Regions from separate parts of the Caballeronia sp. LP006 genome, predicted to be linked through region 2. Evidence: riboswitches for the same ligand, from Rfam matches in the RefSeq annotation. Region 2 holds a riboswitch; the other holds the start of a gene.
What was found. A riboswitch is a leader RNA that binds a small molecule or an ion and turns the genes downstream of it on or off. The one in region 2 is predicted to bind cobalamin.
Positions count from the first base shown of each region.

Region 1 (4,571 bases), on a different contig from region 2:
TAATCGGCGCGCATGGCATGGCGCAAACCTTCGGCGCGCTTGCGTTCGGACTTGCGCGTTATCGGCCCGATGTGCCGTTTCATGGCGTGCTTGCAAATCGCGTGGCGTCTGCGCGCCATGCACAGATGCTGGCCGAAGCCATCCCCGAAGGGCTGCGCTATTGCGGTCATTTTTCGAACGCGGACGATATCGCGCTACCCGAACGTCACCTTGGCCTTACTCAAGCGCGGGAAGTGGCGGACCTGGATGCGCGTCTCGACCGCGCCGCCGATGCCATTGCCGCGACCACGCTTGCCGATTTGCCGCCGCACGTTCGCTTCGACGACGACATCACGCTAAGTGAACCGCCGCGTCTTCTCGACGGATTGCACATTGCGATCGCGCGGGACGCCGCGTTTTCATTTATTTATCCCGCAAATGTCGATTTGCTAAAGGCATCGGGCGCAAGCGTCAGCTATTTTTCCCCGCTAGCGGATGAGCCCGTACCCGCCCATGTCGATGCGCTCTACTTGCCCGGCGGCTACCCCGAGCTTCACGCCGCGACGCTTGCTTCCAATGCGTGCACGCGCGCTTCGATAAAAGAACATATCGCGCGCAATCGCGCGGTAGTCGCGGAATGCGGCGGTATGCTCTACCTGCTCGACGCACTGACGGATGTCGAAGGCAATCGTCATTCAATGCTAAGCGCCCTTTCCGGCGACGCCACCATGCAACGCCGTCTTTCGCGGCTGGCGATGCAACGAGTCGACACCGCCCACGGTCCACTCACCGGCCACACCTTTCACTATTCGACGCTCAAGACATCGATGCAGCCTTTCACGACAGCCACGCACGCAACGACCGGTGCGCAGGGCGAAGCGCTTTATCGTCATGGCGCGATAACGGCCACTTACATGCACGCTTACTGGCCATCGAATCCTGCAGCAATGGCTGCGCTCTTTCGCGGCGAAGCGCTATGACGACATCGACCGAAATCGGGCCACGCGATCTCGCCGAGATGATCGAACGCGCCAGCACGCAGGAACCAATCGGCTCGCCGTGCACCGGCGTGTGCAAGCTCGATGCATCGAGCGGCCTGTGCGCGGGATGCTTTAGAAGCCGCGAGGAAATTAAATTCTTTAGAACGATGGACGATCACGCGAAGCTCGCGTTGTTCGACCAGTTGCTTGAGCGGCGCGCGGCCTCGCAATGAACGAAGGCCCGCGCTCGTGCTCAAGCGACGCGGGCCTTTTGACATCCATCGAGCATTCGATTCAGGCAGCGGCCATGCGACGCGCTGCCGGACGCTCGAGTTCACGTGACGCAAGCGCGCCGAAGAGCAGTCCAAGCGTTGCCCAGATCAATGCCTGGATACCGACGGCAGTCAGCCTGAAATTCCACAACAACGACGCGGAAAAGTCGGCGGGTACTTCGTCGACAGAAGGCAGCGCCACTTGCGCGATAACCATCAGGACGACGTAACCAGCCGCCGCAATAAGCGCCGCGTTCCAGTTGCCGCGACGCGCCTGCAAGCGTCGCTGCGCATAGACCGCGAACACCGCGCCGACGATTGATATCGCCACCATGCCGAAGAAAAGCGCCGTACGCGGACCGATGGTTTCGGCATTGCCCACGGCGGGCGGGTTTGGGGGATATTTGATGAACGGCACGAGCGCAACGCTAACGAAACCAATGAGCGCAAGCAAAACCGACGTTCCGCGCGCATGCAACGAGCCGAGCCGCCCATAAGCCAAGGCAAAGATCAGCGAGAAAATACCGCCTAAAGCCGTGCCGAACACCACCACGCCCGTTAGTAAGCCCAAACCCGCTTGCGTGTCCCGGCTAACGAGTTCTTCATCATCACCGTGACTATGCGATTGCGCTGCCGCCGCTTCATCGTGATGATCGTGTGCGGGCGCTTGTGCATGCTCGTGCTGTTCCTCGAACGCGATAGCCCGAGCAACTGAAGGTTCGCCGAAGCCGCGCGCAAAGCCAAAGCCGATCAGGCCCGCGACGAGTCCCGCGACCATGCCGCGTATAAGCAAGTTGCGAATCATGCTCCGTCCTCAGTGGCACGGAAAGCCGAGCAAGTGTCGGCCATCGTGAACGAATTCGTGGACGTACATGCCCGAGATAATGGACGTTGCACCTTGCTCGGCGCCGACGAAATAAATCGCGATCAGCAGAACGAGGCCGATAAAAACGGCCCAAGGAAGGACCTCACGCACCGGAATGGGGACCGGCGCATCGTTAGCGGGCGTTGCAATACCAGCGGAAAAAGCCGGCGCGTTGGACATATTCATTGAAATTTCTCCAGGGAAAAGCGCGTCCCGATAGACGAAGAGCATGCAGCGGGGTCTGACTCGCGGCATCGCGCTCTTAGCGCGAACCGCATACAGTGGCGCGACCGTGCCGGGCTTCCACCGGCTTCCTCGCACTGCAAGCTTGCCATTCTATGATGATTGTCGGCAAAGTAAAACGACCATGAGCTAAAGCCTATGCAATCGACATTGATTTTGCTGTGCCACGCCGCCACGCATGCCATGAAAAGCGGGCGTTTTCCGCAAGGCGACGAGCCTGTCGAACAGGCTGAATGCACGCTCGATGTCCCGGGCGAGCCAAGCCGCGTCACATCCAGCCCGGCCCGCGCTGCTTGCGAAACAGCGGCTTGGATCACGACAGATTTTTCGATCGATGCCGCATTCGACGACATCGACTATGGAGAATGGCGCGGTCGTTCCATTCGCGAGATTAGTGAGCGCGAGCCTCAAGACGTTGCGGCGTGGCTTTCCGATCCCCATGCAAGGCCGCATGGCGGCGAGAGCGTGGCAATGCTGTCAAAGCGCGTTGAGAAAGCGCTTGAGGGGCTTGCTTCGAATACGGAGCACGAATGCTGCATAGTCGTAACGCACGCCATCGTCATGAAGGCGGCGCTCTGTATCGTGCGCGACGAACCGTTGTCGTCGATACTCAAGATGGATCTCGCGCCGCTATCGTCCGTCTTGCTCAAGTCCGCGGAAGGCAAATGGACAAACGTGCCCTCCTGAACTTAGATGGCCGCCCGGTGCTCAAAGCAAGCAGCGACTGGTTCGCTCAAAGGAGACAGCAATGGCGCACTATGTGGATGGTTTCGTCGTACCAGTGCCGATCGACAAGGTCGACGCGTATCGCAGCATGGCCGATGCAGCGGGCAAAATATGGCTGGAGTATGGCGCGCTGCAGTTTGTCGAATGTATTGCCGACGATGTTAAGCCAGGCGAGCTCACCTCGTTCCCTCGAAGCGTACAGCTCAAGGAAGGCGAAACGGTGGTCTTCTCGTGGATCGTCTATGAATCGCGCGAACAACGTGACGCCGTCAACGCCAAAGTAATGGAAGACTCGCGCCTTAAGAGCATGATGGAAAACGGCGAACCGCCGTTCGATCCCAAACGCATGTTCTTCGGCGGCTTCAGGACGCTGGTCGAACTGTCAAAGGCCTGATTATTTTTCGAATGCCTAAAACCAAGGAGCCATATCGACATGTACATTGCCATGAACCGCTTCAAGATCGTTCCAGGCGCGGAAGCCGATTTCGAACATCTCTGGACAAGCCGCGACACGCACCTCAAGGAAGTGCCGGGCTTCGTGGAGTTCCATCTGCTAAAGGGACCGACGCGGGATGACCATGTGCTCTATTCGAGTCACACGATCTGGACAAACCATGCTGCGTTCGAACAGTGGACCCAGTCTGACGCATTTCGCGCCGCGCATCGCAATGCGGGCGGAGAAACCAGGCAGCTTTACTTGGGCCACCCGGAATTCGAAGGCTTCGAAGTGATTCAGACGGTTAAATAAGAGCCGCCTGTCTTACAAGACCGTGAACGAATTGCGTCGCTCGCTAAGGCCCTTCTCAAGCCTTAGCGCCACGCGCCATTCGCTGCAATGTCGATGAATCGATGGCTCCGGCACAAATGCGCACGGCCTCCTTAAGCGTACGTGGACGTCCCTCGCCAAACTGCGATTCAAGCATGGCGACGGCGCGTAAGCGTTCGTCATTGCCCAGCTTCTCGCCAGTCGCAAGCTCCAGCACGGAGATAAAGTAAGCAGCCGGCGGCGCCGCGTTAGGCTGTGCGGACGCACCGCCTGATCCATCATTCCCGTCGTTGCGCGCGGGAAAACCGGGCGTCCATCTGGTGTCGTATCGGCTATTCATGGGTCTGTTCATTTGGGTGCCAAGGCGCTTGCGCCAGCTTTCGATTGAACAGACATTCAGCAAGGACCGTTCCAAGCCAGCTCGCGCCTTAATTAGCGCTGTTATTTTTGTCTAACAATAAAGCTCTAGCAACTCGACATGCAGCGAGATCCCATGCCGCGCATCCGACGGACTTAAATACGATCGGGCGTTCGTTTTGCACCCTCGCCGTGATTGCTTGTGCAAGTGGATTGACGTTTTCCCATTTCACACCAGCAAGGATGAAATCCCCCGCTTCATGGCGCGCCCCCGCCGGGTCATCGACATACAAAGCGCTTGAATCGATAGTGCCCGACGCTATTTCTGCCGCATCAGGCGTAAAGGCGCCAACACCGATAACCAACCGATCTGCTCGCGCCGG
Region 1 is NZ_JARTVW010000004.1:637,857-642,427, forward strand. Features, by position in the region: gene P9250_RS13050 (cobyrinate a,c-diamide synthase) at 1-959, shown strand, start outside; gene P9250_RS13055 (DUF1289 domain-containing protein) at 956-1,192, shown strand; gene P9250_RS13060 (CbtA family protein) at 1,254-2,036, opposite strand; gene P9250_RS13065 (CbtB-domain containing protein) at 2,046-2,276, opposite strand; cobalamin riboswitch at 2,312-2,436, opposite strand; gene P9250_RS13070 (histidine phosphatase family protein) at 2,478-3,026, shown strand; gene P9250_RS13075 (DUF1428 domain-containing protein) at 3,088-3,459, shown strand; gene P9250_RS13080 (antibiotic biosynthesis monooxygenase) at 3,499-3,813, shown strand; gene P9250_RS13085 (hypothetical protein) at 3,869-4,234, opposite strand; gene lhpI (bifunctional Delta(1)-pyrroline-2-carboxylate/Delta(1)-piperideine-2-carboxylate reductase) at 4,260-4,571, opposite strand, start outside.
Region 1: linked by a shared signal. The riboswitch ahead of P9250_RS13065 (CbtB-domain containing protein) and the one ahead of P9250_RS21800 (TonB-dependent receptor domain-containing protein) in region 2 are both predicted to bind cobalamin.

Region 2 (4,571 bases):
AACACAAGCAACGCGGCAAGCCCGAGCGCAGCCCAGATGCCTAACGCGCGTTTAGCGTTCATCGCGCGGCGCAGGTCAACGGTGTCGCTCACGACGGGCGCCAGCCGAGCGTGACATAAGCGCCGCGCCTCGGCGTGTTGTACGAATAAGCCAGTTCATAGTTCCGGTCGAAGAGGTTGTCGACACGCGCGCTCACGTACCACGACTTCGTGATGTCATAGCGCGCCGACAGATTCACGACGCCATAGCCCGCGAGCGTCGAATCGTAATCGCTGCGCGCACCGCTCACGATCCACTCGCCGCCCACGCGCCAGCTTCCTATCGAGCGATGCGCGCTGAAACTCGCGAAACGCCGCGCATGGCGCGTCAGGTCCTGATTGCCGGTTTCATCGACGGGATTCTGGAACGTCACGCCCGCGCGCAAATCAGTGGCGCCGACATGCCCTGCCCACGATCCCTCGACGCCCTGCACCTTCGCGCGTCCGACGTTCTGCGCGATATATAAGCCGCTGCCGTCCGATACGTAATCGATCAGATTCGAATAGCGCGTCTGAAACGCCGTCACGCGCAGCACGCCCACTTGGTCCGATGCGTACTGCAGCGCCGCTTCCACCGAATGACTGCGCTCGGGCTGAATGGACGGATTGCCGCTGAACGGATAGTAGAGATCGTCGAAGCTCGGCGCGCGGAACGACGCCGCGTAACTCGCGCTCGCGCGCCAGTGCGTGTCGATGTTGTACGCATAGCCCAGATAGTAGCTGTTCGCGCCGCCGAAATCGGAATACTGGTCGTGGCGCAGATTGGCCTGCACTTCGCTCGGACCGAAGCGTCCCACATAGCCCGCGTACACCGAATTCACGTGACGATCCGGCGCGCTGAACTGATCCGAATCGAGCGTCTGGTCGAGATGCTCGTAACCGAACAGGAGCTTGTGCGCCTCCGTCAGGCGAAAGTCGTTCTGCCACAGATACTGGCGATCCTCTGAATTGAAGCGGCTCGTATAGATGCCGTTCTGCTCGTTGTTCGCGCGGTCCTGTCCCTGCGCGACCGTGAAATGCGTGGTCCACTGGTCCGTGATACGGCCGTTCGCAAACACCGATGTCGACCGCACGCGACTGTGCGAATCGTTGAGATCGCCGGGCAAGCCGTAGGCATCGTCGAAACTGTCGATGCCGTTCGACTGATAGAAGCGCACGCCCGCGTCCCATTTGTCGCCGAACTTGTGGCGCAGCGTGGCCGCGACGCTTTCGTTCAGATAACCGTTCGCGTTCGGATTGGCGTTGGGCGCGAGCGCGGGATCGATCGACGAGAAACCATCGGTCTTCTCGCGCGATACGTTGAAGCTGAAGGTCGTGCGGCCTTCGCTATCGAACGCGCCGGAAACGCCCGCCGCTTGCCGCTGCGTGTGATAGCTGCCGTATTCCGTCTCGAAGTAGAAGCGCGGCGGATGCGCCTCGCCGTCTTTCGTGAAGATCTGCACGACGCCGCCGATCGCGCCCGAGCCGTACAGCGCCGACACGTTGCCGTTCACGACTTCGATGCGGTCGATCTGATCCGGCATGATCTGCGCAAGCTGCGCCGAGCCGAGCGATGCGGACTCCACACGCACGCCGTCGATCAAAACGAGCGATTGCGTCGAGGACGCGCCGCGTATGAACACGCTTGCATTCGCTCCCGGGCCGCCATTGCGCGTCACCTGCACTCCGGGCGCAAGACCGATGACGCCGAGCGCGTCGTAGGCATTGCTGTCGGCGATATCCTGGGCGTCGAAGAGCGAAGTCTGCGCGATCGTATCGGCGAGGGGTTGCGCGGTGCGCGTCGCGGTCACGACGACGGGTGCGAGCGGCGGTTGCGAGGCTTCGTCCGCGAGCGCTTCATGAGCGAGCAACCATGTGTTGAGGGCGACGAGCGCGGCGCGTTCGATCGTTTTGCGTCTGCCCGCGTGTCGGGCAAGTGGCGATACCATGCGTGAAATGTTCCCATGCGTAGGCTAGCGCGACCTCGCTCCCCGCAAGGCCAATGCGCGACGAGCGCGCTCGAATGCGAACAGACGAACGCGCTGAACAGTTGGCCGGTATCCGGGCTGGCGACACACCGTCCCGCCTTCCCACGCATGAAGCGCAGTGGCATCGACACGTTCTTCGCCTGGCCTGCGTCGAGCGGCGGATTCTTGCGAATCAAACAGACTCGCAAGCAAACTCACACGACGGCGCGGCGAAAAACGCGCAAGGGACGACTTGCAACTTGCGTTGCGGTCGCTTACCGTTGCGGGGGCAGCACAGGTTGGCGTGGCCTTGGCGGCGCCGCTTCCTGTTTCCCGTTTGACTGCGCCCGCAAAAGAAATGCGGACGCGAGCACCAAAAGTGCGGCAAGTGTAGGAGCGCGATTCAGGACCGTCAAGAAACGATCCTGGCCGATCATCGCAAGACACACGGCTCACGACGAACCCAACTAGAACCCGCCGTCGCAACACATCGGCAGCGCCCGCGCTTTCCACACACGAATGCATCGCGATGCACGCATGATCGCGTGCTGTTACGTCTCGAAACGAGACAATTATCGGAAGCTCCGTTGAACCGCGCTAGAATGCGAGGTCTTTAGAGGACGCAGCACATGCTCAACGAACTCGAATCACTGTCAGGAAATATCGGCCGGCTGATCCAGATCAGCGAGCGGCACAATCAGGCGCGTCTCGCGCTTGAAGCACAAATCGAACAACTGCGTAGCGACTACGCGAACGTGCAGGCAGAGCTCGTGCAAATGCGCGAAGAGCGCGACACGCTGCAAGCCGAACGAGATTCCCTCTCGGCCAAGATCGACGACGCGCAGGTCCGCCTGAACGCGATCCTCGAAAAGTTGCCGCGCGGCAAGTCCGCGAATCATGCCGAGACGGAAAATCAGCTCGATCTCCTCGATGCCCGCTCTCACGATGTGCAAGCCGCGCACGAGCATGCGCACGCGGAAGAGCACAGCGAGCATCATCACGGAGAGAAGGCATGACGACCACGCAGATCGAAGTATCCATTCTCGGCCAGCAATATCGCCTCGCCTGTTCGCCGGAAACCGAAGGCGCGCTGCGTGAAGCGGTGGCACGGGTCGACGCCGAGATGAACAAGGTGCGCAATGCAAGCAACGTGCGCGGGCAAGACCGCATCGCGGTGATGGCCGCGCTTTCACTCGCTTCCGAATTGCTGAGGCTGCAAGAAAGCGTGCGTCATGGCGAGGCCTTCCCCGCCGAGGAAATACGCCGCACGATGCACTCCATGAACGAACAGCTTGGTGCTGTCATCGCGCAGTATGAAGTGCAGTGACCGAAGTGCCGCGACGCCGCTCCGTGGCGAACGCTAATCGGTCGCGCGATGTCAATCGAAAAAAGAAACTGCGCAATTGGTGTCGAGAGGCTGCATTAGACATTCGATTGGTGTAGAGTGACTACTCCCTGCCTGGTTCGCCAAGGTCATATATTCCTTGAACCAATGCTACATTGGCACGGTTGTGGAAACTTGCAGCACGGGCGCGCGCGTCACTCTGTCTGATGTACCCGAAGTGTTGCTTACTGCGACCAATCTTGAACCCAGGTTCAGGATGCCGGCCTAGCGGCCGAGGTGGGGACCCTACTCCAGCGGCATCGGTTCATACCGATGCCGTTTGCTTTTGTCGAGCCCGTTTTACAACCCCGTTGCCGAATCCATCATGCGCTACTGGCTGATGAAGTCCGAACCGGACGAAGCGAGCATCGATCATCTCGCGCACGCGCCGAAGAAAACCCTTCCGTGGACGGGCGTGCGCAACTATCAGGCGCGCAACTTCATGCGCGACCAGATGCAAGTCGGCGACGGCGTGCTCTTCTATCATTCGAGTTGCCCGGAGCCGGGCATTGCGGGCATCGCCAAAGTCTGTTCCACGGCTTATCCCGATCCCACTCAGTTCGACGCCAAAAGCCCGTACTTCGACGCCAAGTCCACGCAGGAGACGCCGCGCTGGATGCTCGTCGATGTGCGCTTCGTCAAGAAGACGCCGTTGATTCCGCTCGCGACATTGCGCGAACACGCGGAACTCGCCGACATGCAAGTGCTGGCGCGCGGTAATCGGCTGTCGATCACGCCCGTGACCGAGGCGCAGTGGCGCTTCATAACCGAGCGTCTGGTCTAGGGCGCGCGAATCGTTCAAGGGAACTAAGGGAACGAACGAAGCGCCTAAGTGCGGTCGCGAATCACGCGATGCTCTTGCACTCGGAGTCCTTAGATGATCGACAAGAAAACCGCCGCCGCCCTCGCCTTCGTCGCGATGTCGAGCGCCGCGCTCACGCTTCCGCTTTCGGCCGCCGCTCAGACGGTAATCACCAATCCGCAGCCATCCGGCGTGCTTTCGCTATCCGCGCAAGCCAGCGCGCAAGTGCCGCAAGATGTCGTCAACATCACGCTGTTCTACGAGCAGGAAGCGGCCGATCCATCGTCGCTCACCACCACGCTCAATCAGCGCGCCGAAGCCGCATTGCGCGAAGCAAAAGGCGTCGACAACGTGACCGCGAAAAGCGGCTCGTTCACGGTTTATCCGAGCACGGATCGCGA
Region 2 is NZ_JARTVW010000005.1:1,099,306-1,103,876, reverse strand. Features, by position in the region: gene P9250_RS21805 (iron ABC transporter permease) at 1-62, opposite strand, end outside; gene P9250_RS21800 (TonB-dependent receptor domain-containing protein) at 89-1,966, opposite strand; cobalamin riboswitch at 2,052-2,377, opposite strand; gene P9250_RS21795 (ATPase) at 2,614-3,000, shown strand; gene P9250_RS21790 (cell division protein ZapA) at 2,997-3,311, shown strand; RNA gene ssrS (6S RNA) at 3,434-3,616, shown strand; gene P9250_RS21780 (EVE domain-containing protein) at 3,694-4,152, shown strand; gene P9250_RS21775 (SIMPL domain-containing protein) at 4,246-4,571, shown strand, end outside.